Regions from separate parts of the Synechococcus sp. YX-04-1 genome, predicted to be linked through region 3. Evidence: predicted binding sites of a transcription regulator. Region 3 holds the regulator's gene; each other region holds the start of a gene.

What was found. The regulator NtcA, encoded in region 3, controls nitrogen genes in cyanobacteria. The targets are predictions, from matches to a motif close to GTANCNNNNGNTAC.
Region 1: a site for NtcA is predicted at 3,651-3,664, ahead of cynS (cyanase). Genes of this name have one in related genera too.
Region 2: a site for NtcA is predicted at 2,929-2,942, ahead of Q3Y53_RS13130 (DUF4278 domain-containing protein). Genes of this name have one in related genera too.

What each region holds. Positions count from the first base shown of each region.
Region 1 covers NZ_JAUONZ010000001.1:388,840-395,666, forward strand. Annotated here, with positions in the region: gene ppk1 (polyphosphate kinase 1) at 1-493, opposite strand, end outside; gene Q3Y53_RS01940 (MFS transporter) at 539-1,828, opposite strand; gene Q3Y53_RS01945 (GNAT family N-acetyltransferase) at 1,827-2,294, shown strand; gene Q3Y53_RS01950 (anthranilate phosphoribosyltransferase family protein) at 2,255-3,325, opposite strand; gene Q3Y53_RS01955 (cyanate hydratase) at 3,398-3,568, opposite strand; gene cynS (cyanase) at 3,764-4,249, shown strand; gene Q3Y53_RS01965 (HEAT repeat domain-containing protein) at 4,303-5,025, opposite strand; gene Q3Y53_RS01970 (formate/nitrite transporter family protein) at 5,033-5,920, opposite strand; gene Q3Y53_RS01975 (ferredoxin--nitrite reductase) at 5,956-6,132, opposite strand; gene Q3Y53_RS01980 (ferredoxin--nitrite reductase) at 6,160-6,827, opposite strand, start outside.
Region 2 covers NZ_JAUONZ010000005.1:85,649-92,475, reverse strand. Annotated here, with positions in the region: gene Q3Y53_RS09880 (NAD(P)/FAD-dependent oxidoreductase) at 1-934, opposite strand, end outside; gene Q3Y53_RS09875 (rhomboid family intramembrane serine protease) at 979-1,518, shown strand; gene Q3Y53_RS09870 (AhpC/TSA family protein) at 1,535-2,266, opposite strand; gene Q3Y53_RS09865 (hypothetical protein) at 2,351-2,749, shown strand; gene Q3Y53_RS13130 (DUF4278 domain-containing protein) at 3,004-3,171, shown strand; gene Q3Y53_RS09855 (hypothetical protein) at 3,578-3,775, shown strand; gene Q3Y53_RS09850 (hypothetical protein) at 3,823-4,053, shown strand; gene Q3Y53_RS09845 (TFIIB-type zinc ribbon-containing protein) at 4,118-4,333, shown strand; gene pepN (aminopeptidase N) at 4,323-6,827, opposite strand, start outside.
Region 3 covers NZ_JAUONZ010000001.1:33,215-40,041, reverse strand. Annotated here, with positions in the region: gene Q3Y53_RS00255 (glycoside hydrolase family 38 C-terminal domain-containing protein) at 1-280, shown strand, start outside; gene psbN (photosystem II reaction center protein PsbN) at 268-408, opposite strand; gene psbH (photosystem II reaction center phosphoprotein PsbH) at 493-693, shown strand; gene Q3Y53_RS00240 (TatA/E family twin arginine-targeting protein translocase) at 703-933, shown strand; gene pth (aminoacyl-tRNA hydrolase) at 948-1,565, shown strand; gene Q3Y53_RS00230 (DUF3146 family protein) at 1,565-1,822, shown strand; gene Q3Y53_RS00225 (resolvase) at 1,806-2,246, opposite strand; gene Q3Y53_RS00220 (DUF3084 domain-containing protein) at 2,243-3,394, opposite strand; gene ntcA (global nitrogen regulator NtcA) at 3,422-4,138, opposite strand; gene rph (ribonuclease PH) at 4,197-4,940, opposite strand; gene Q3Y53_RS00205 (cob(I)yrinic acid a,c-diamide adenosyltransferase) at 5,086-5,685, shown strand; gene dcd (dCTP deaminase) at 5,685-6,278, shown strand; gene thyX (FAD-dependent thymidylate synthase) at 6,291-6,827, opposite strand, start outside.

The DNA.
Region 1 (6,827 bases), 360 kb from region 3:
CGGCAACGTTCAGGCTCAGGTTGCTGACGAAGGGGAACGGATGGGCGGGGTCCACAGCCAGGGGTGTGAGCACCGGAAACACCGACGTCTGGAAGGTGTTATCAACCCACTGGCGTTGGTCGTCGTTGAGCTGTTTGTAATCGAGTAGCTCAACCTTGTGCTCGAGCAGCTTCGGCCTCAGATGTTGGCGGTAATGCACCTGTTGCTCTCGCAGCAGGGGAATCAGTCGCTCTCGGATCGCCAGCAGTTGCTCCAGGGGTGACTTCCCGTCCTCACTCGGTTTGCTGACGCCCGCCTCCACCTGAGACTTCAGTGACGCCACGCGAACCATGAAGAATTCGTCGAGGTTGTTGCTGAAGATGGCGCTGAACTTGGCTTGATCGAGCAGAGGTGTGCGCGGATCCAGGGCCTGGGCCAGCACCCTCTCGTTGAAGGCTATCCAGCTCAGCTCCCGGTTGATGTAGTGCTCCGGGGCTAATGCTGCTGCGCACATGGGCTGAACGTCTCGGCGCTGGTGTCGTTAGCCGAAACGTAGCAATCAGGACTGGCTTGGTTGTGTGTCGGAGATGTCCGGCAGAGGGCTGCCGGCCACTAGGCCGATCACGATCACCAACACGGTTGCCGCTGCGGCAAAGGGGCTCACTGGACCCAGAAGGTCGTAGCTCAATCCCGCCAAGGGTGGACCGAGAAAACTGCCCAAACTCTGCAGGGCCTGAAGGCTGCCGAGGGCGCTGCCTTGCCCCTCCCGACCTAGGCGCCGTGACACCAGGCTGCGCAGGCTTGGTGTGACCAGGCCGGTGCCCAGGGCCAGGATGCCGACGGCTGTGAAGATCGCGCCGGCCCGATCGGATGCACCGACGCTCGGGATCAGCAGGCATCCAATGATCACCAGGCCCAGGCCCAGCAAGGTCAGACGCCATTCACCAAACCGTTTCACCAGGGGCCCGATTAGCCCTCCTTGGACCACGGTGGCGACGACCCCCACGACAAGGAACGCTGTGGTGGCCAGTTCAGGGCCCCAGCCGAAGCGTTGCTTGAAATAGAGCACCAGGATGGCGGTGAACCCGTTGAAGGCCAGAAAGAACAGGAAAAAGGCTCCGCACAGTCGCCCCACGCTGGGGTTCATCAGCACCTGGCTGAGTCGTGCAAAAGGATTTAGGTCGCGTTTTCTGGGCAGGCTTTTGCGCGAGTCCTGAGGATGGGTTTCCGGCAGCAGATTGAGCACCACCAAGAGGTTGAGAGCAGCGAAGCCTGTGGCCACCCAAACGGGAAGGGACACCGCCACCTGGGCCAGTTGCCCGCCAACGAAGGGCCCAAGGATGAACCCCAAGCCAAAGGCCACGCCGATCAAGCCGAAGGCACGGGCCCGCTTGTCGGGAGGAGTGATGTCCGCCAGCACGGCGCTGGCCGTCGCTGCCGTACCGCCACTGATGCCGTCAATGATCCGAGCTGCGAACAGCAGCAACAGGGGAAGCAGGCTTTGGCTGGGCCAAGGCAGTGAAACCGTCACTGCAAACAGGCCGAGTCCCACCACGGATCCTGCGACGCAGATGCTGATCACGGGGCGGCGGCCGTACCGATCACTCAGCGCGCCGATCAATGGGGTGACCAGGAACTGAGCGAGGGCATAGCTTCCCGCCAACAAACCCAGGGTTCGTCCGTCTGGGGCGAACTGGGCGAGGAGAAAGGGCAACAGCGGAAAAACAATGCTTTCGCTGAGCCGGTCGTTAAGCAGCGTGAGAAACGCGCTGAGCAGTGTGGGAATCCGAGGACGCTGCAAGCTTGCTGCCACGCAGGAGAGACTCACATTCCAACAGGCGGCTGCCATGGCTTTGCGTCCGATTGCTCCGGAGGATCAACCGCTGTTGCGGGAGATCTATGCCGATGCGATCGAATCGCAGGCTCCCCTCCTTTATTCAGATGAACAAGTCAGGGCTTGGGCGGCCCTGGCTTGGTTGCCTGGCGTGCTCGACGCGAGTTTTCGGGAAGGCTCGGGATGGCTCACCACCGATGGTTCAGCGTTTGCGATCCGCCATCCCGAAGATCGTTTGTCGCTGCTCTATTGCCGTGGTTGTGCGTCGAGGCGGGGGCATGGCAGTGCGCTTCTGAACCGGATTGAGGCGGATGCGCTGGCGTCCGGCGTCCGGCATCTGCGAACGGAGGCCAGCCAGTTCAGCCGACCGTTGCTGGAGCGACGTGGCTGGTGTGTGGAAACGCCGGAGACGATCCTGATTGGAGGCGTTCCGTTCGAGCGCTATCGGATGGTCAAGCTGCTCCGCCAAGCGCAGAGTTGATCGAGCATGGCTTGGGCCTGGCCCGTTTGCAGAGCAGACGCTGCCCGTTGAATGCCTTGTTCCAGGGATTCACAGCAGCCGGAGAACCACAGATAGGCGCCGGCGTTCCAGCGCACGGCGTCGCAAAGAGGGCCTTTGTGCTGCAGTGCGTTTCGCGCCTGATCGGCCCAGGTGTTGTCGTCAGTCCATTCCACATCGGCGTCGTGACAGCCATGGTCCCGGGGGTGCAGGATCAATCGTTCCGCTTCGCCGTTCCGCACCCGGGCCGTGATGCAGGCCCTGCCGATGGGCAGGTCGGTTCCTCCTTCCAACCCTTTCACGGTGAGGACATCGGTTTCTCCGGCTTGCTTCAGGGCTTCCCAGGCGCGGGCTTCTGTTGGTGGGTGGACAAAGCCACTCACGAGAAGATGGTCGCCTTGATGGGGTGTCCAGAGGAGTTCCAGGCTGGCAACCGGGGGACGCTTGCCCAGTTCCTCGCGGTAGCCGATCAGGGTTTCCGCGATGGAGAAGTGATCCGGTTGGTGGATTAGGGCGAAGCCGTTCTGCTGGAACCCCTCTGCAACGGCGCTGATCGGCAGACCTGTGAGGTCGAGATTGAGAAGGCGGAACAGGTCAATAGCGGTGACGCCGTATTTGATCGGCATCCGGTCACCGCCCTGCAGAACCACCGGCTGACCACAGGCCAGCAGCACCAGCGCGGTGAGCGGGTATATCGGCGCTGTGCGCGTGCGCCCGTCATAGGGCATGCCGAAACAGAGCGGTGTTCGACTGCCAGCGGTGGATTGCAGCACCGGTCCGTGGGTTCGGTAGGTGTCGAGCATCCCCGTGAGTTCCTGGGGCTCGGGTCGTCGGATGCGATGGGCAATCAGGAAGGCGCCGATCTGTGCGGGCGTCGCTTCGCCCTGCAGCATCAGCTCCATGGCATCAGCCGCTTCCTCGCGACTCATCCCTTTGCTGGTGTGTTCGCCGCTTCCCACCTTGCGCAGGTGCTGCTTGAAGCGGTCGCGGCCGGAGAGAACTGCGCTCGTCAAAGGTCCGGCCTCAAGCTGTGGCCAGTCTTCAGGAGCGACTCACCCGGCAGGGGTAGCAATTGCTACGAAAGCTCAGGGCCTGCTCAGCCGTGATAACCCTTCGAAGCTGCCATGACGTGGATGCTCAGGGTGGTGGCGTCCTTCGGCGTAATAGAGCCGTTCCAGGATCAGTTGGGGCGCTGTTATTGGAGGAAGGAATTGCGCCTGAAGCAGGGTTGCCATGGATTGGAAAAATTGGCTCATTTCAAATTTCTTCTCTAACTAATTTGACCCGCATCATGGGTCTGTTTGCTGTGCTTGTTGCTTCAAAATAGGCTGTTGTTTTGTAGCTGATGCTTCATTGTTAAGCCTGCGTTTGCGCAACAGTTTCTTTGCTGCTGAGACGTTCCAGCTTGGAACGCTGTTTTTGAAGCGGCCATAACAACTTTTCGTTCAATCATGACTGTTTCAGCTGTTCCTTCGACCCCGTCGTTGTCAGCTCCTTCTCAGGAGACCGTCACCGCGACCTTGATGGCCGCCAAGAAAGCCAAGGGAATGAGCTTTGCCGATCTGGAGTCGGCCATGGGCCTCGATGAGGTCTGGATTGCTTCCTTGTTCTATGGACAAGCCACGGCCTCCAAGGAAGAGGCTGAAAAGCTGGCTGAGCTGCTCTCCCTTGATCCGGCCATCACCGCCGCTTTGCAGGAGTTCCCCACCAAGGGAAGCCTCGATCCTGTGATTCCCACTGATCCCTTGATCTATCGCTTCTACGAGATCATGCAGGTCTATGGAATGCCTCTGAAAGATGTTATTCAGGAACATTTTGGTGACGGCATCATGAGCGCGATCGACTTCACGCTTGATGTCGACAAAGTGGAGGATCCTAAGGGTGATCGCGTCAAAATCACCATGTGCGGCAAGTTCCTGCCTTACAAAAAGTGGTGAACAACCAAATGCCTTGATTGAGGGCATCATGGCCCCGCAACAGCGGGGCCTTTTTATTGGCGGAACTGTTGGCTTAGTTGGGTGCTGGCCATCTTGCGTCGATTTTCGTCATTCAGGTCCTGGCTCAACTCCAGAAGACAACGCTGACTGGCAGGTGTGGCGATACAACCGAGCGCGCGGAACGCGGCCTCGGCAACAGGCAGTGAACCGTTGCGACACAGGTCTGCCAGCTTTTCGCTGATCAACGCGCCATCGCGGCGTTGCAGAACCCGAATGGCCGCCACAACGACTGGATCGCGAAAATCATTCAACACCTCTTGGCAGAACTGCAGCAGTTCATCGTCGTCAAGGCAGTGGGACCGGAAGCTGAGCAGTTGCAGGCCGGCCAGTCGGTGCAGTTGGCCTGGGTGATGCAGGCAATTCACCACCACGGATTGCGGAACTTCGGCGCCCCAGCAAGCCAGAGCCTGAACCACCATCAGATTGGCGTCCTCATCGTCCGAAGTTTGCTCGAGTTGAGCCAACAACCAATCTCGGGCCTCACTCTGGTGGCATAGCCCTGCTGCCATCACTAAATCGGGCAGAACCCCATGGCTAGCGAGGAGTTCTTGAATCACGGGCCAGCCGCGCTCGGCTTGCATCCCCAGTTTTTCGCAGAGGGCTCGTCGCAGATCAACAGAAAGGCTGGGGGAGTAGACCTCCCCCAGCCAAGAAGGCTCCAATGGAGCGCGTCGTGATCGGGCGAGCCGTTCCCAGAGAACGGCTTCCTCGTTCATGGATGGATCAGCGGGCACCCAATTCAGCAGCGAGCTCACGCTCCAGCTTTTCATCGTGCTCGGTCGGCAGCACGTTCTCCATCGGAGTGCGGTGGGTGCTGTAAAAGAGCATGCCGATGAACACCATGCCGCCAACGATGTTGCCGAGGGTGACAGGCAGGAAGTTCCAGAAGATCACCTTGGTGAAGGGGACGCCTGAACCGAGGATCGGGCCGGCGGTGTGCAGGAACTGGTTCACCACGATGTGCTCCATGCCCATCGATTGGAAGGCGGTGATCGGAAGCCAGCAGGCCAGGATCTTGCCGGGAACGCTCTTGCTCACCAGAGCCATGGTCACGCCCAGGCAAACCAACCAGTTGGCCACCAGTCCGCGCAGGAAGGCGAGGAAGAAGCCCATGCTTCCCAGGGCCTCGTACTTCTTCTCAACGTTGATTTGATTGAGGGCCATGATCTTCTGAGCCACGGCATCCCAGATCGGTGGGCCGACGTTGTCAGCAGCGCCGTCCATAGTGCCGCTGGTAAGGCTGATGGCCATGATCACGGCCACAACGGCGGTGCCGATCCAGTTGCCGATCCACACCCAGACCCAGTTGCGGAAGGTGGCACCCCAGGTGCTTTTGCCAGCCCAGGTGGCCATCGGCAGCAGAGCGAAGTTGCCGGTTACCAGCTCCATGCCGAACAGCACGATGCTGGCGAAGCCGAAGGGGAAGAGCAGTGAGCCCACGAAGGGGGCTTTGACGGTGATGCCCACGGTGAGGGCCAGGATCACTGCCAGGCCGAGAATGGCTCCGGAGTAAAAGCCACGGATCAGCAGGTTTTTCACGCTGACCGTTGATTTTTTGCCGCCGGCGGCAATCATGCCGTCGACAAGCTCATTGGGGAGGACGTAGTCCATCGGATGAGATTGAGAGTTGGACGAAGGTTTTGATGTCAACCGCTGATGCGGTTCATCAGGCGGGAGAACAGATCAGGGCTGCCGCCCTGACGGTTGATGGCGGCTCCGTCGCGACCACTGGCGCTGAGCCAGTTGACGAAACGAGAGAACACGTCGTTGCGGTTGGCCATGACGGTGAGGGGGGTGGTCGATGCGGGGAGCCGTGACTTCAAAAGGAAGCGTCACGGCGACCGCAGCGATCAGGCCTTCGGGGTGGCCCCGAACTTGTCGATCAAGACCTCTTTGAGAGCGGCTTTGATCTCATCGGCAGGGATGGCTTTGCGGTGGATTTCGCCGATGCTCGGGTTGGCACCTTGGGACCCACCGATGGTCATCGTGTAGCCCTCGCCCATCACGCCTTCACTGTTTTTGGCCTTGGTGCCGGTGAGGCCGATGGCACCCATGTAGGCCTGGCCGCAGGTGTTGGGGCAGCCGGTCCAGTGGATCTTCAGCTCCTCAGGAAGATTGAGCTCTTGGTCGAGTTGCTTGGCCGCTTCCAGGGCTTGGTCCTTGGTGTTGGTGAGGGCAAAACCGCAGTAAGTGTTGCCGGTGCAGGACACCGTTCCTGCGGAGATGTGACCGGGCTCCAGTGGGAAGCGCTGCACCAGGGCATCAGCCTTTAAAGCCTCGAGCTTGTCGTTGGGAAGCCCCACGAGGATGACGTTCTGGTCTTCCGTGAGACGCACTTCCCCACTGCCGTAATTGAGGCTGGTGGTTGCGAGATCCTGCAGATCCTGGGCGGTCAGGCGACCAACAGGAACGTGAAGACCTGCGTAGGAGAGCCCTTCCTGTTTCTGGGGATGGAAGCCGTAGTGGGAGCGGGGCGTGGTGTTGAACACGGACCCAGGATCGGGGGTCAACGGACCGA
Region 2 (6,827 bases), on a different contig from region 3:
GCTGATGCTGCCACTTCGGCGCCACGGACTTCGGCAGCAGTTCCAGGGTGGACCAGATGTCGGCATTACAGATCACCTGCCGGGCCGCAATCTGCGTTCCATCGGCCAGGGTCACACCCACAACACGATTCCCCTCCACCCGCAGCTGTTGCACCGCCGTGCCCGTCTGCAGGCTGCCACCGTGGGCCTCCAGGCCACGCACCAGGGCCTCAACCACTGCAGCACTACCGCCAACGGGGTAGTCGAGATGGGCTTCCGGTTCAAACCACTCGCCAAACAGCGTGGCCATGGCTGCAGCGTTGGTGTCTCCCATCGGCATGCCGCTAATCAGGAAGGAGAGGAGATCCACCCAGTGGCGTAGGAAGGGATCGCTGAGGTGACGATCCACCAGGGGCCCAAAGGAACCGGAGAGGTGACGCATCGCCGCAAGGTGCGGCAAAAGGCGTCCGCCGCGCTTCAGCAGTTGCGCCATGCCATCCACCCCAGGCCGCAGGGCCAGCAAGGGCAAAGCATCGGCAGCGGCGGCAATCGGCTGAAGCGCCTCCACAAAACGCCGCCATTCGGCGGCCACCTCAGGGCCGCGCAGGCTGCGCACCACAGCCTCAAAATCGTCGTGGCCAACGGCGATGCGCAGATCCCCTTCCGGCAACAGCACATCCCAGGTGCGATAGGGAATCACTTCGACGGTCTGCCCCAGCGCGCGCAGCACCTGGGCCAAGGGATTGCTGCTGGGCCAACGTCCCAGACCACTCCAAAGGGATGGACCGGATTCAAAGTGATAACCCTGGCGCTGAAAGCCATGGGCGGCTCCACCGGGTTGCTGGTGGGCTTCCAGCACCAGCACTTCACGGCCGGCGCGGGCACACAAACCAGCGGCACACAGCCCACCGATGCCGCTGCCGATCACCAGAACGTCGACATCGCTTCTGATCATCCGCCCAGCATTCGCGTCATCATTGTGATCATTGGCGCAAGACGATGCGCGCTCGACTGCTGCTGCCCCTGCTGATCCTGGCGTTGGCCTGGGGGCAGGAGCTGATCGACCAACTGATCTTTGCGGGGCAGTGGAACCTGCCAATGGGCCCGGATCAACCGTGGTGGGGGGTCATCACAGCGCCATTCAGCCATGCCGGCTTGGGGCATCTGATCTCCAACAGCCTGGCGTTTCTGCCCCTGAGCTGGCTGGTGCTCAGCCGGGGGATGCGCGATTACCTGAGCGTCTGGCTGTCGGTGCTGCTGATCAACATTCCCGTCGCCCTGTTCTGGCCGGCCCGCAGCCATGGACTCTCGGGCGTGGTTTACGGACTGCTGGGCTACCTGCTGCTGATCGGCTGGCTGGAACGTCGCATTTTGTCCATCGTCCTAGGCCTGGTGGCGTTCTGGCTCTACGGCTCAGCCCTGATCGCGTTGATCCCCGGCGTTTCACCCGCCGGCGTGAGCTGGATCGGCCACAGCGCAGGCTTCATCGGGGGATTGGTGGCAGCTCTTGCGGTGTATCGCGAGCCTTCCGCCGCTTGAAGACAGCCGATTGAGCTCAGCCCTCAGACAAAACCTCATCGAGAAACGCCAGGGGGCGTTCCATGGTGGCTGAGTAGCCGAGCAGGCTTAGATCGCGGTGGGAGTAGATCACGCTGTCATCCCCATCGAGCAGAACGGTGGCGCCGCGCTGGGTGATGTAGTCGTCACAGGGCACATAGGTGCGCCAGTTGCTGAGCACTTCGTTCATGTTGCGCAGACGCTTGGTGGCGAGCTCAAACGGCCGCTGGAACCCCTCGCCACCAGCCCGGCGGAACAGAGCACCTCGGAAGCGCGGCAGAGGAAACGCCTCAACCAACTCGTCGTCGTCGAAGATCTGGGCAGCCGAGCGATCCCCGGTGTAGCCGCGCAGCACCTCGCGCAGGGTGCCCGGCGAGCCCACGCCGGCGCACATCAGTAAAAAGCCAGGCCAGGGCCCACCGGGCAGTTTCAAGCCGGCCTCCAACCCCAGGGATTCATGCAACAGCGGTGATGGATCAGCGATCAGCTGCTGCAGGGGGAACCCGGTGAAGGCAGCAAACCGCTCGGCGCTGGCGGCATTGCCGATGCCGAACAGCTGAACCTTGACCCCAAGCGCCGCCAACTGGGGGAGCCGCGGCACCAACGCCTGGGCGTATTCGATCGAGTCGAAATCTCCCAGCTGGCCCAGCACAACAACAAGACGCTTCGAGCCGCCCTCCATGCCGGCAACCCCGGCCAGCCGTTGCAGTAGTGGGTCCAGTGGAATCATCTCGACAGGCTGACATTTCGCCGTCGAAAACGTGGATGGCGCTTGCGCGCCGCCTGAGAGACTCAAATCAAAAGAAGGAAGCAGGTGGGCAAGAAATCTGGCTTCACAAGTGCTGAGATCGAAGAGATCAAGCGGCTGTATCTGCAGGAAGGGCGATCAATCCTTCAGATCCCCAAAATCCTGGGCAAAGGCAGTGAAAACTCCGTGCGCAACGCCCTGCACAAGGCACGGGTCAAAGATGCCCCCGAAGAACGCACCAAGCTGGAGCGATTCAAGCCAGAGCAAGTTTTTGGCAATGTCACCCTTTTGAAACGACTCAAAAAAGCGAAAAAACTGAAGTTCCACGCCCGCTGCTCCTGCGGCTATGAATTCGACGTGGACCCTTTTCGGCTGACGCTGCCGGAACACCACAAAGACAGAATTACTGCATGCCAGCGTTGCAGCACAGCGCAAAACAAGGAACACCCCAAGCCTCAAGCCTGAGAGACTCAATCAAGACAAGTTGAACAGCACGAGCAAAACCAACAAATATTTCAACCGCTTCACAACAACCAACACAACATCCCACAACTGGCATCAACCCCCTTTCACCTGTCAAGACGGGGCTGGAGAGCAGGACTTGTATCAAACCGACGCAGCCTTAACAATTGCTAAAGGACAAGGTATCAAGTGGAACCTTGCGGCTTTTTTACAACGACGTAGAACTCAAAAAGTTTTAATCCATCCCTATTTACTCAATGGAACTCACTTTCTTGGGCAACAAATATGCAAAGACAGAAACAGTATCTACGAGGCCAACAATCCAACTGAAATACATGGGAAAAAGCTATCGCGCTGAGCAAATCCAATCCGTTCGCAATTCTGTTGCTCTGACCTACCGCGGCGTCTCTTACTCCAAAGTCTGAGAAGGCGTTGGGCTGGGGCACTGAGAAGGCAGCCGACGTGACGGCATGACGCCACAGGATCGGCAAAAATGGCGCGATGAGACTTCTGATCACAGTCCTGATCGCGTCCAGTGCTTTGGCCTGGCCGGCAAAAAGTGCGGAACCTATCCCTCTCGTGGTGGTTCCCTTTGATGCCGCATGGGGATCGAGACGTCTTCCCGTTCAGCCCGCAGCGTTATTGCCGCCACCTCCAGTTCCCAGCCTGAATCAACGAACCGCAGTCAACGCTGAACCAAAACCGCAACGCCAACGCTGGTGCCGAGGCGGCTGCTGAACGCAGAAAGGCTGTCACCTGAACTCATTCTGAGTAAACCGAATGGAGAAACAATCCCATCGGGCGCTGACGATGCGACACGTGGCTCTATTGATGGCCAGCCTCCTTTTGGAATCCATGGCTCTTGCGGGCGGCAAGCGGGCCACAGCCCAAGGGCCGTCCAAGCAGTTCGCCACCGCTGAGGCGATGCGGGTGATCCCCAAAGGGGCAACGATTTCCGACACACACTGCAAAAGCATTGATGTGGGAGCCAGCAGCCGCTATCAGTGCACCATCACCTACAGCCCCTGAGCTGATCGATGAAAGGCTGGCGTGCTGCGTGTTGGAGCCTCGTCCTGTTGGGGATCCCGGCTGCGGGGCGCGCCGAATTTGATCAGTGCCGCCTAATCGATCAGGTGCTGAACCGCCTGGGCAACGCCATGGCGATCAATCGTTTGATCATTGCTGAAAGCGGTGACAGCACAGCCGTTGCTGCGGCCAGTGACGCTCTGGCTCAACAGAACGAGAGCTACCGGCACACCAAACGCCAACGCTCCAAAGCCGGCTGCGACGGCTGGGAGCGGGACTGAATCAGTGAGTGCCTGCCTGACTCACCAAGGCCAGGCAAGCTGGTGAAACGCTGATCGAGAGACCTTGGCCGTCACCGTCTGCCAGAACTGCGGAAGCCGCCGGTTTCTTGCCGACCGATCCATGGCCGGTCGGCTGGTCTGTCAGAACTGCGGCCTGGCGGCCGGGAGCCGAGCCGGGCGTTCCGCACCGGGCAGCAGCCGTCGCAGCACCGGAACTAAAAAACGCTGGCTGGTGATCCTGCTGATCGCGGTAATCGTGCTGGTGGTGGTCACGTCGTGAGCAATTGCACCACCTCGGCCGTGTTCGCCGACAAGGGCTTGGCGGCCAACTGGTCAATGGCCTGACGCATGATGGTTTGGCGCTCGGGGCCGTAACTGCCGCAGCGGCTGAACACCTTGGCCATCCGTGACGCGGTGATCGGATTGCGGGAATCGACCGCTGCAATTTGCTCCGCCATGAACCGGTAACCACTGCCATCGGCGGCATGAAATGCCTGAACATTGGAAGTGAATCCACCGAGAACAGCGCGAAGGGAATTAGGCGCGAGGGGATCGAAGCGCGGGTGCTCCAAAAGCTGTTGAACCCGCTCCAAAGCGTTGGACCTGGGAGCTGATGCCTCCATCGCAAACCAGGCGTCCAGGATCACAGGCTTGTCCTGCCAACGGTCGTAGAACAGCGCCAACGCCTGCTCACGCTCAGCGCCTTCCAGCGGCAGCAAGGCCCGCAGGGCCCCACGCGCCAAGGTCATCGAGGGACCGGAAACCGCCGCCAACGCCTCCGCTTTAACTGTGGCATCGCCCGCCGCGGCAAGCCAGCGCCAGGCCAAGGCCGTCAGGGCACGGCCGCCCTGACCAGATGGCCAAGCCAAGGTCCAGTCAGCTCGGGCCAGCTCTAGGAGTCGGCGCAGGGACGACTGCAGTTGAACGCCCATCTCCTGAGACCACGCCCGAAAGGCTTGATCCAGCGCCAGCGGATCCACCGGGGATTGCAACGCCTCCAGTTCCGCCATTCCCGGCAGCGCCAGCAGCGCCGCCAGGTCCATGCCATCACCGCCGTCATAGGCGCAGATCCTCTGATCGAAGGCCTGAATCAGTGCCGCCTCCACGGCAGGCTGCGGCTGTTTTTCAGCCCGTGCCAACAACACCTGGCGTGCCAGGCGCTGGGCCGCATCCCAGCGACAGAAGGGGTCATCATCGGAAGCCAACAGCTGGAGGCACTCCTCCAGCGGCTGCTCCAGACGCACGTGGACCGGCGCCGAGAAGCGACGCAGCACCGAAAGGGCAGGGGGGGTGTCGCCAGGCTGGCCCTGCAGGGTGATGCTGGCGCGTTCAGCCTCCATCACCAAAAGCTGCTCCTCACCAACACGGCCTTGCTCAGCCACCAGGGCCAGGGCAACCGGCAGCACCAGGGGCTGTTTGTCCGCTTGCCCCGGCGTCGGAGGCGTCGCCTGGTGCAAGTCGACCGTCAGCTGACCCGATTCGGGGTTCCACTGCCGATCAATGCTGAGTTCCGGAGTTCCTGCCTGGTGGTACCAGCGCTTGAAACGTTCCAGATCAAAGCCAAGGGGCTCGCCCTGGCTGGTGGCGCCATCAGCGATCGCCTGAACAAAGTCTTCCGTCGTGGCGGCCGTCCCATCGAAACGTTGCACATAAACCTCCATTCCCTTCATGAACCGATCGGGTCCAAGCAGGGTGCGCAGCATGCGGATCAATTCCGCACCTTTTTCATAGATGGTTGTTGTGTAGAAGTTATCGATCGCCTGGTATTCCGCTGGCTTCACCGGGTGCGCCGTGGGGCCTGCGTCCTCACGAAATTGGGTGTTGCGCAACATCGCAACATCTTCAATGCGCTTAACCGCTTCCGAATGCAGATCTGCGGTGAAGCATTGATCACGAAAAACCGTCAGGCCTTCTTTGAGCGACAGCTGGAACCAATCCCGGCATGTGATGCGATTTCCACTCCAGTTATGAAAGTATTCATGGGCAATCACACTTTCGATGCGTTCAAGCTCAGCATCGGTGGCTGTTTCCGCATCAGCTAGTACAAGCTTTGAGTTGAAAATATTCAGACTCTTGTTCTCCATCGCGCCCATGTTGAAGTGACGGACGGCAACGATGTTGTATTCATCAAGGTCATATTCAAGGTTGTAAACCGATTCATCCCACTGCATGGATCGCTTTAATGAAGCCATGGCGTGGGCCGTAAAGGGTTCATCCCCCTCCTCCACATGCAATCGCAGGGTGACCTGCCGGCCCGAAGCCGTTGTGTAGTGATCACGAATCTCTCTGAGGTCCCCGGCCACCAGGGCGAATAAATAGGAGGGCTTGGGGAAGGGATCATCCCAAGTGACCGCATGACGATCAGCGCCAACGGATTCCTCTTGAACCGCATTGCCATTGCTCAGCAGCACAGGGCAGCTGCTGCGACTGGCCTCAATCCGCACTTGCCATCGGCTCAGCACATCCGGACGATCGGGATGAAGGCTGATGCGCCGGAATCCCTCGGCCTCGCACTGGGTGCTCAGCAGACCACCACTGGCATACAAGCCTTCGAGCGAACTGTTGGAGTAGGGGTCCAAACGACAACAGGTCTCCAGCACAAACGGCTGGCCCGGCACGTTGGGAATGGAGAGGCGTCCGTCGGTGAAGCTGTAATCCTCGGGCTGCAAAGGCGTCTGATCGATCGCCAGGGATTCGATGGCCAGATCGATGCCGCACAGCACCAGGGGCTCTCCGGACCGGCGCGGCTTAAGGCTGAGCCTGGATGACACAAC
Region 3 (6,827 bases):
GCAGGCGGCCATTGCGTTTCGCGAGCCCGGGTGGTGTGCGGCTTTGCCTGCGGAGCTGCGTCAGTGGTTCCCATCGCTGCCGCTTCAACTCACGCCGGTGGCCTTGGAGCGCCATGTCGACGCTTGCCTGCTGAAGCTGCTCAATGCGGGGTCAGCGCGCTGCTGTTGGACCCCCGGTGCGGGGTGGAGTGTCCGCAGGCAAGCTGATTCCAATGCTGCTGATGCCGTGGTGATCGCTCCGGGAGAACTCGTCTCCCTGGTGGTTGATCAGTCCTCGTGATCGTCGAACGGGTCGTCGAGTGCTTTTGATGGAGGTCCAAAGGCCTGGTACACGCCAAATCCGGTGAGTCCGAACAAAACGGCGAGCACGCCAATGGCGACGGACAGGGCTGGGGACGACGTTTCCATCACATCTCTCGACAGGATCAACCCCGAACCGGAGTCGGCCCCTACAGTATCGAGACTTCAAACCACCCGAGACCCGGCGTCGCCATGGCACAACGCACCCGTCTGGGAGACCTTCTCCGCCCACTTAACTCCGAGTACGGCAAGGTGGTACCCGGATGGGGCACCACTCCGGTGATGGGCATCTTCATGGTGCTGTTTCTTGTGTTTCTGCTGGTGATTCTTCAGCTGTACAACAAGTCCCTCATCCTCGACGGCATCAACGTGAACTGGAACGGCCTCGGCTGATCAGCACCCATGAACATCTTCGGCGTCGGTCTCCCCGAAATGGCGGTTATCGGCGCCGTTGCTCTTTTGGTCTTCGGGCCGAAACGGTTGCCAGAACTTGGCCGGACCCTCGGAAAAACCCTGAAGGGCTTCCAATCCGCGTCCAAGGAATTCGAGCGCGAGATCAACAAAGCCATGGCTGAGCCGGAGGTGTCCGGTGAGGCTGCGAAGACGGCCGAAGAACTTCCCCCCAGCGACTGAGTTGTTCCAGCGGTATGACCACTGATCTCAAGCTGGTGGTGGGACTGGGCAATCCGGGGGAGAAATATGCAGGCACTCGCCACAACATCGGCTTCATGGCCCTAGAGCTTTTGGGTGAGCGCTCTGGATTCAGTTTTCGTCAGCAAGCCAAGTTGCATGGTCTTGCAGCAGATACAGGGGTGGGTGAGCAGCGGTTGCGCTTACTGATGCCCCAGACCTACATGAATGACAGTGGACGCGCGATTCGTGCTGCCCTTGATTGGTTCGGGCTGGAGCCCCACCAACTGCTGGTGCTGGTGGACGACATGGATCTTCCGCTCGGTCGTTTGCGATTGCGGGCCCAGGGCAGCGCCGGTGGCCACAACGGCTTGCGCAGCACCATTCAACATCTCGGGACTCAGGCGTTTCCCAGGCTGCGGATCGGCATTGGTGCACCAGCTGAGAATCCTGCTGAGCGTCGCGCTCGAACGGTGTCCCATGTTCTTGGCCCGTTCAGCAAGGTGGAGCAACCTTGTGTCTGCGCTGTTCTTGATGCTGTTCTGGACGGGATTCAACGTCTTCAGCGCCAGAGCTTTGAGCGTGCTGGAACCTGGATCAACGGTTTTCGCTATGACCTGGAGCCAGTCGACTGATGCCGGCTCTCCCGGCGACAACGGCCCATTTGCGGGTGCTCCGCCAGTGTTTTCAAGCCAAGTGCGTGGAGGGTGAAGTCTCGGCTGGAGGCTTCGAGTGGCAGTTCTCCTGGGCCTTTGACCGCGGCGAACTGATGGTGGAGCCGTCCTTGGGACGAGCCCTGATTGAGGATGCCCTTCGGCGGTTTCTGGTGCGTTCTGATTACAGGCTGGAACCGGGGGGTGACTACACCTTCATGGTTAGGGCCAGGTTCTGAGCGAGAACGTGGGAGCAGGCACCGGCCATTTCAGGCGGCACTGCAGGTGCTCCTCGAGCATCACCAAAGCGGCCACGGCATCCAGATCCACCGGTGGAATGCGCAGTCCTGCCGGCAGCATTCGTCGCCAACCTCGAGCCGGCCACAACGTCCAGTAACGCTGTCTTGCCCTCAGGGTTGTTCCCTGTTCAGGAATCACGGTGAGATTGCCCAGCCATTCCAGTTGCTTGATCCAGGCTCGGCTGCCCGTGCCGTCGCCGATCAGGATGCGGTCGAGAGCTTGGTCGTGATTCCACTTCTCCAGCCAGGGTTCCACAGCGTCCGGGTCCAGCACATGCCCTTCGCGCACGAGGCCGAGCTGAAGATCAGCCAGCACAAGACCACATTTGCAGCGGCCTGGATCGAGAACGGCCACCCGTTTCATGGGGATGGCTGAATTGTGACGACGACAGGATCGGCGCTGTTGCTGACCCCTGCGGAAATCACTTCCAATCCAACGCTTTGGCTGGGTCCTTCCATCAGGGTCTGGGCCAGTTGGGAGAGGGCTGATCCATCGAACTGAAGGCCCTCGCTCAGCGATCCTCTCCGCTGCACCTCGGCATAGGCCGAGGCCAAGAGAAGGTTCAGTCGTGTGCGAATGCCCTCTGGCGTGCGTTCATCCGGTGGCAGTGTGGTGGTGGCCAGCACGTCTCCGCGTTGGGCCACTGGCCGGTTGGGACGCACCTCGGGGAAGGCGTACACCGCTGTTTCACCCCGCAGCACATTGGTGGCGGAGCGCAGCGAGATCACCCAGGTCTCCGGTTTGCGGATGATGCTTTGCAGGCGTTCAACATCGCTGCGCGGAACGCGGATCAACTGGCGTTCGGGGGCTTCGCCAGGCCGCACTTTCCCGTAGGCGTTGAGATTGGCCTCCTGCAACAGCCTGTCCACAGCCTGTTTCGCCTGGTCTGGGGCATCGAGTCGAACCGTTGCTCTCGCCAAGGTCTGTCCGCTGCTGATCACCACCGATCCACGCCTCAGGGCGACCAGATTGCGTTCCAGTTCCTTGAGTTCCTGCTCACCGGCACGGATGCGGCTGCGAACGCTGTTGAGTTCGGCTTCCGTCCGCTGGATGTCCGCATCGCGGGAGGCGATGTCCTGGCTGAGGCGTTCACGTTCAGCTTCGAGTTGGGCCCGCTCTTTCTGAAGAGGAGCCAGTTCAAGGCGCAGGGTGTTGGCCCGTTGCTGCGATTGCTTGAGCTCAGTGGCGATCCGCTTGGTTTCCGTTTGGGTCTTGTCCCGTTCCCGCTCGGCTGCCTCCAGCTGTTGCCGGCTGTCCTGGAGTTTCTCCTGCAGGGCATCCAGTTCAAACAGGCCCACCCGCAACTGCCGGCTCACCAACAGCATCAGGCCAAGCGAGAGTGCGCTGATCAGGCTGCCGGTCAGCACCGTGATCAAAACGGCGGTGCGCCTTGGGCGCATCCTGAACAAACTGAGTCGCGCTTTGCCGACGCGGCTGCCCAAACGGTCGCCCAGGGTCGACAGCACGCCCCCGAGCACCAGCAGAACCAGGATCAGTGCCCAGCCGCTCATGGCTGCACCCGTCGGTCGATGGCCGGCTTAGCTGAAGCGTTTGGCCAGAGCGATTGGATCCAGAACGGTGATTTTCTTGCGGTCAATCTGAACCAGACCGGATTGACGCAAGTCTCCCAGCAGACGCGTGATTGTGACCCGTGTTGAGCCAATTGCTTCGGCGATGGCTTGATGGGACAGGCGTAGGTCGATGGTGATGCCCAGCTCATCTGCCACGCCGAAATCCCTGCACAGCACGAGCAGGAAGCTCACCAGCCGGGATGACATGTCCCTGTGGGTCAGGGTTTCAATCATCGTTTCGGTCTGCAGAATTCGGCTGGAGAGACCCTGCAGCAAGCGCAGGCCAACGCTGGTGTCTGCTTCGATGGCGGCCTTCACGGAGGTCGCCGGTGCCGTCACCATTTCGACCCGGGTGAAGGCCACAGCGTGGTAGAACCGATCGGACCTTTGACCGGTCAGCAGGGACAGCACTCCGAAGAGGCTGTTCTCGCGAAGCAGGGCCACGGTGATTTCTTCACCCGACTCGTAAACGCGGGACAGGCGCACGGCTCCCCGGCGGATCAGATACACCCGTTCTGCGGGATCTCCGGGGAAGAAGATGGTCTTGTTGCGGTCAACCAGTTCACTGCTGGCGCCATCGAGATCCCGGATGATCTCCAGGAGAGAACGGTTGGCCGGCTCTGCGCTGGGAGCTGGAGCCACCATCTGCGGGGCGTATCGGCTGAAACCTCGGCTACTGGTCATGACAACCCCCTGGTGAGGCGAAGTTACGGAGCTGGCGGTGGCCGCCATGTAGCGGTTATTACGTAACGCTGCTGTGCTCGTTGAAGGCCTGGCGTTGCGCCTGCATCAGGGATGACACTCCCGGCTCCGCTAAATCCAGCAGCTCATTGAGTTGGTTGCGGCTGAAGGGCGCTCCCTCAGCAGTTCCCTGGATTTCCAACAGACGTCCATCGCCGGCCTGCACAACATTCAGGTCCACCTCAGCTCGGCTGTCTTCGCTGTAGTCCAGATCCAGCAAGGCCTGGCCATCCACCAAGCCGACGGACACGGCCGCCACCTGGTCGACCAGGGGCGATTGCTCCAGGACTCCTTGTTCCACCAGTGATCGGCAGGCCTGGTCCAGGGCAAGCCAAGCCCCGGTGATCGAGGCCGTCCTGGTGCCGGCGTCCGCTTGGATCACGTCGCAGTCGATCAGCAAGGTGCGCTCACCAAGGCGCTCCATGTCGATCACGGCGCGCAGGCTGCGGCCGATCAACCGCTGAATCTCCTGGGTGCGACCCGAGAGTTTCATTAGCTCCCGTGATTGCCGCTGTGGGGTGGAGCCGGGCAGCAGACGGTATTCGGCGCTGAGCCATCCCAACCCTTCTCCCTTACGCCAGCGGGGAACCTTGTCCTCCAAGCAGACGCTGCAGAGCACAGCGGTTCGACCGGTGTGAACCACAAGGGAGCTCAAGGCGAACCCCATGGGATTCCAGGTCACCGAGAACGGTCGCAACTGCTGCGGGCGACGGCCATCAGTGCGGTGTTCAAGGGATTGGCTCATCGGTGGTGTGCAGTTCGTCAAGCCTCGCAGGCGGTTGGGTCTCGCCCTGTCCAAACACCATGGGTGGTGTCAATCCTCTTGTGGAATGTGATCTCGCCGCTAGATTCAAGGTCTCGCCGGGATCGCCCGGACAGATGCTTCCGCGATGACCACAAGCCTCGCCGACCCCCAAGCCTTCCAGAACTCCCTGGATCGGGATCAGCAGGCTTTGCAGCGGGCGGGCCTCAGGCCCTTACCTTCTGTCTCTGACCCGCCACCCCTACATCTGGTGGCTCCAGAAGGGCAGCTGCAAGTGCATACAGCGCCCTACCGAGGCAGTTTCGCCAATGTTCTGAGTCAAGCCATGCGTGCTGCCGGCTTGGGCAGTCGTGTTCTGATCAGTCAGTTCCTCAAAGGGGGCGTTCAGCAGGGACCTGCAGGACGGGTGCAGCTCTGTGGAGGCCTTGTTTGGCTGCGGCCGGAAGTGCCCCTCTGCCTCTCCTCGCCGGGGCATCCCGGTGGCGCTGAGGCGGTGGCTGCTGTTTGGTCCATCTGCCGCCAGCATCTGATCCAGGGAGATCTCGACCAGCTGGTCTTGGATGAAATCGGTCTTGCAGTGGCCTTCGGATACCTGGATGAAGCGGACGTGATTGAAGCCCTCGAGCAGCGGCCCGCTTCGATGGATGTGATCATCACTGGACCTGCAATCCCCGCCGGTGTGGTGGAGATGGCAGATCAAGTCACGGAGTTGCGCCGAGGTTTCTGATGCTCAAGTGCGATCGCTGGATCACTGAACAGGCCGGTCAGGGAATGATCGAGCCATTCCAGAGCGGGTTGGTCCGTCACCTCGAGCCGGAGCAGAAGCTGCGACCGGTGCTGAGTTTCGGTTGTTCGTCCTACGGCTACGACCTGCGCCTGTCTCCTCAGGAATTTCTGATCTTCCGGCATGTTCCGGGCACGGTGATGAACCCCAAGCGGTTCAACCCGGCCAACCTCGAGCCCACCCCCCTTCATGAGGATGAAGACGGGCGCTACTTCATTCTTCCGGCGCATTCCTACGGCCTCGGTGTGGCGTTGGAGAAGCTGCGGGTTCCCCCCAACATCACGGTGATCTGTTTGGGCAAGAGCACCTACGCCCGCCTTGGAATCATCGTGAACACCACCCCTGCTGAAGCGAGCTGGGAGGGTCACCTCACCCTTGAATTCAGCAACAGTTCCGGCGCTGACTGCCGCATCTATGCCGATGAAGGCATCTGTCAGCTGCTGTTTTTCGAGGGTGATCCCTGCTCAACCACCTACAGCGATCGACAAGGTAAGTACCAGCACCAACCGGAACGGGTGACGCTGGCCAAGGTTTAGATCTCTCTTGAATTAGGGAGCTAAACGAGCACGGTGCAGCCTGCTTTTTTCGTACCAGGCTGCGAATTCAGGGGCCCACTCCACCATGTGGGGCCACATCAGATCGCAGAGCTGGCGGATCTCTAACTGGGCATCAAGCTTGGCCCGCAGATCCATGAAGTGCAGGAACGCCCGCAGGCTGAAGCTCACCACAAAGTGCTGGCGGTAGTCGAAGGGAAGGATGCCGCGGGCATGCTCTTCGGAGAAGCCGGCCTTGAGCAGATCCCTGTAGCGCTCGGCGGCGCTTCGGCACAGATCGAGGTCCTGTTGGCGTAGCGCTTCGGTGTAGGCGTATTTCTTGCCCTGCCGATCGCTGTACTCGCCGACAGGCCGCAGATAAAACACCTCTTCCAGGTCCAGGGCTCCATCCGCTGCACGGCAGATGCGTTCACCGGTGTAACGCATCGATTGCACATCGAAGCTCACCCCCACCCGGTGGGTGCGGGCCTGCTGCATCACCGAGTGTGGGAACCAGCCCACGTTCAGAACGATCTGCGCATGCTCCATCGG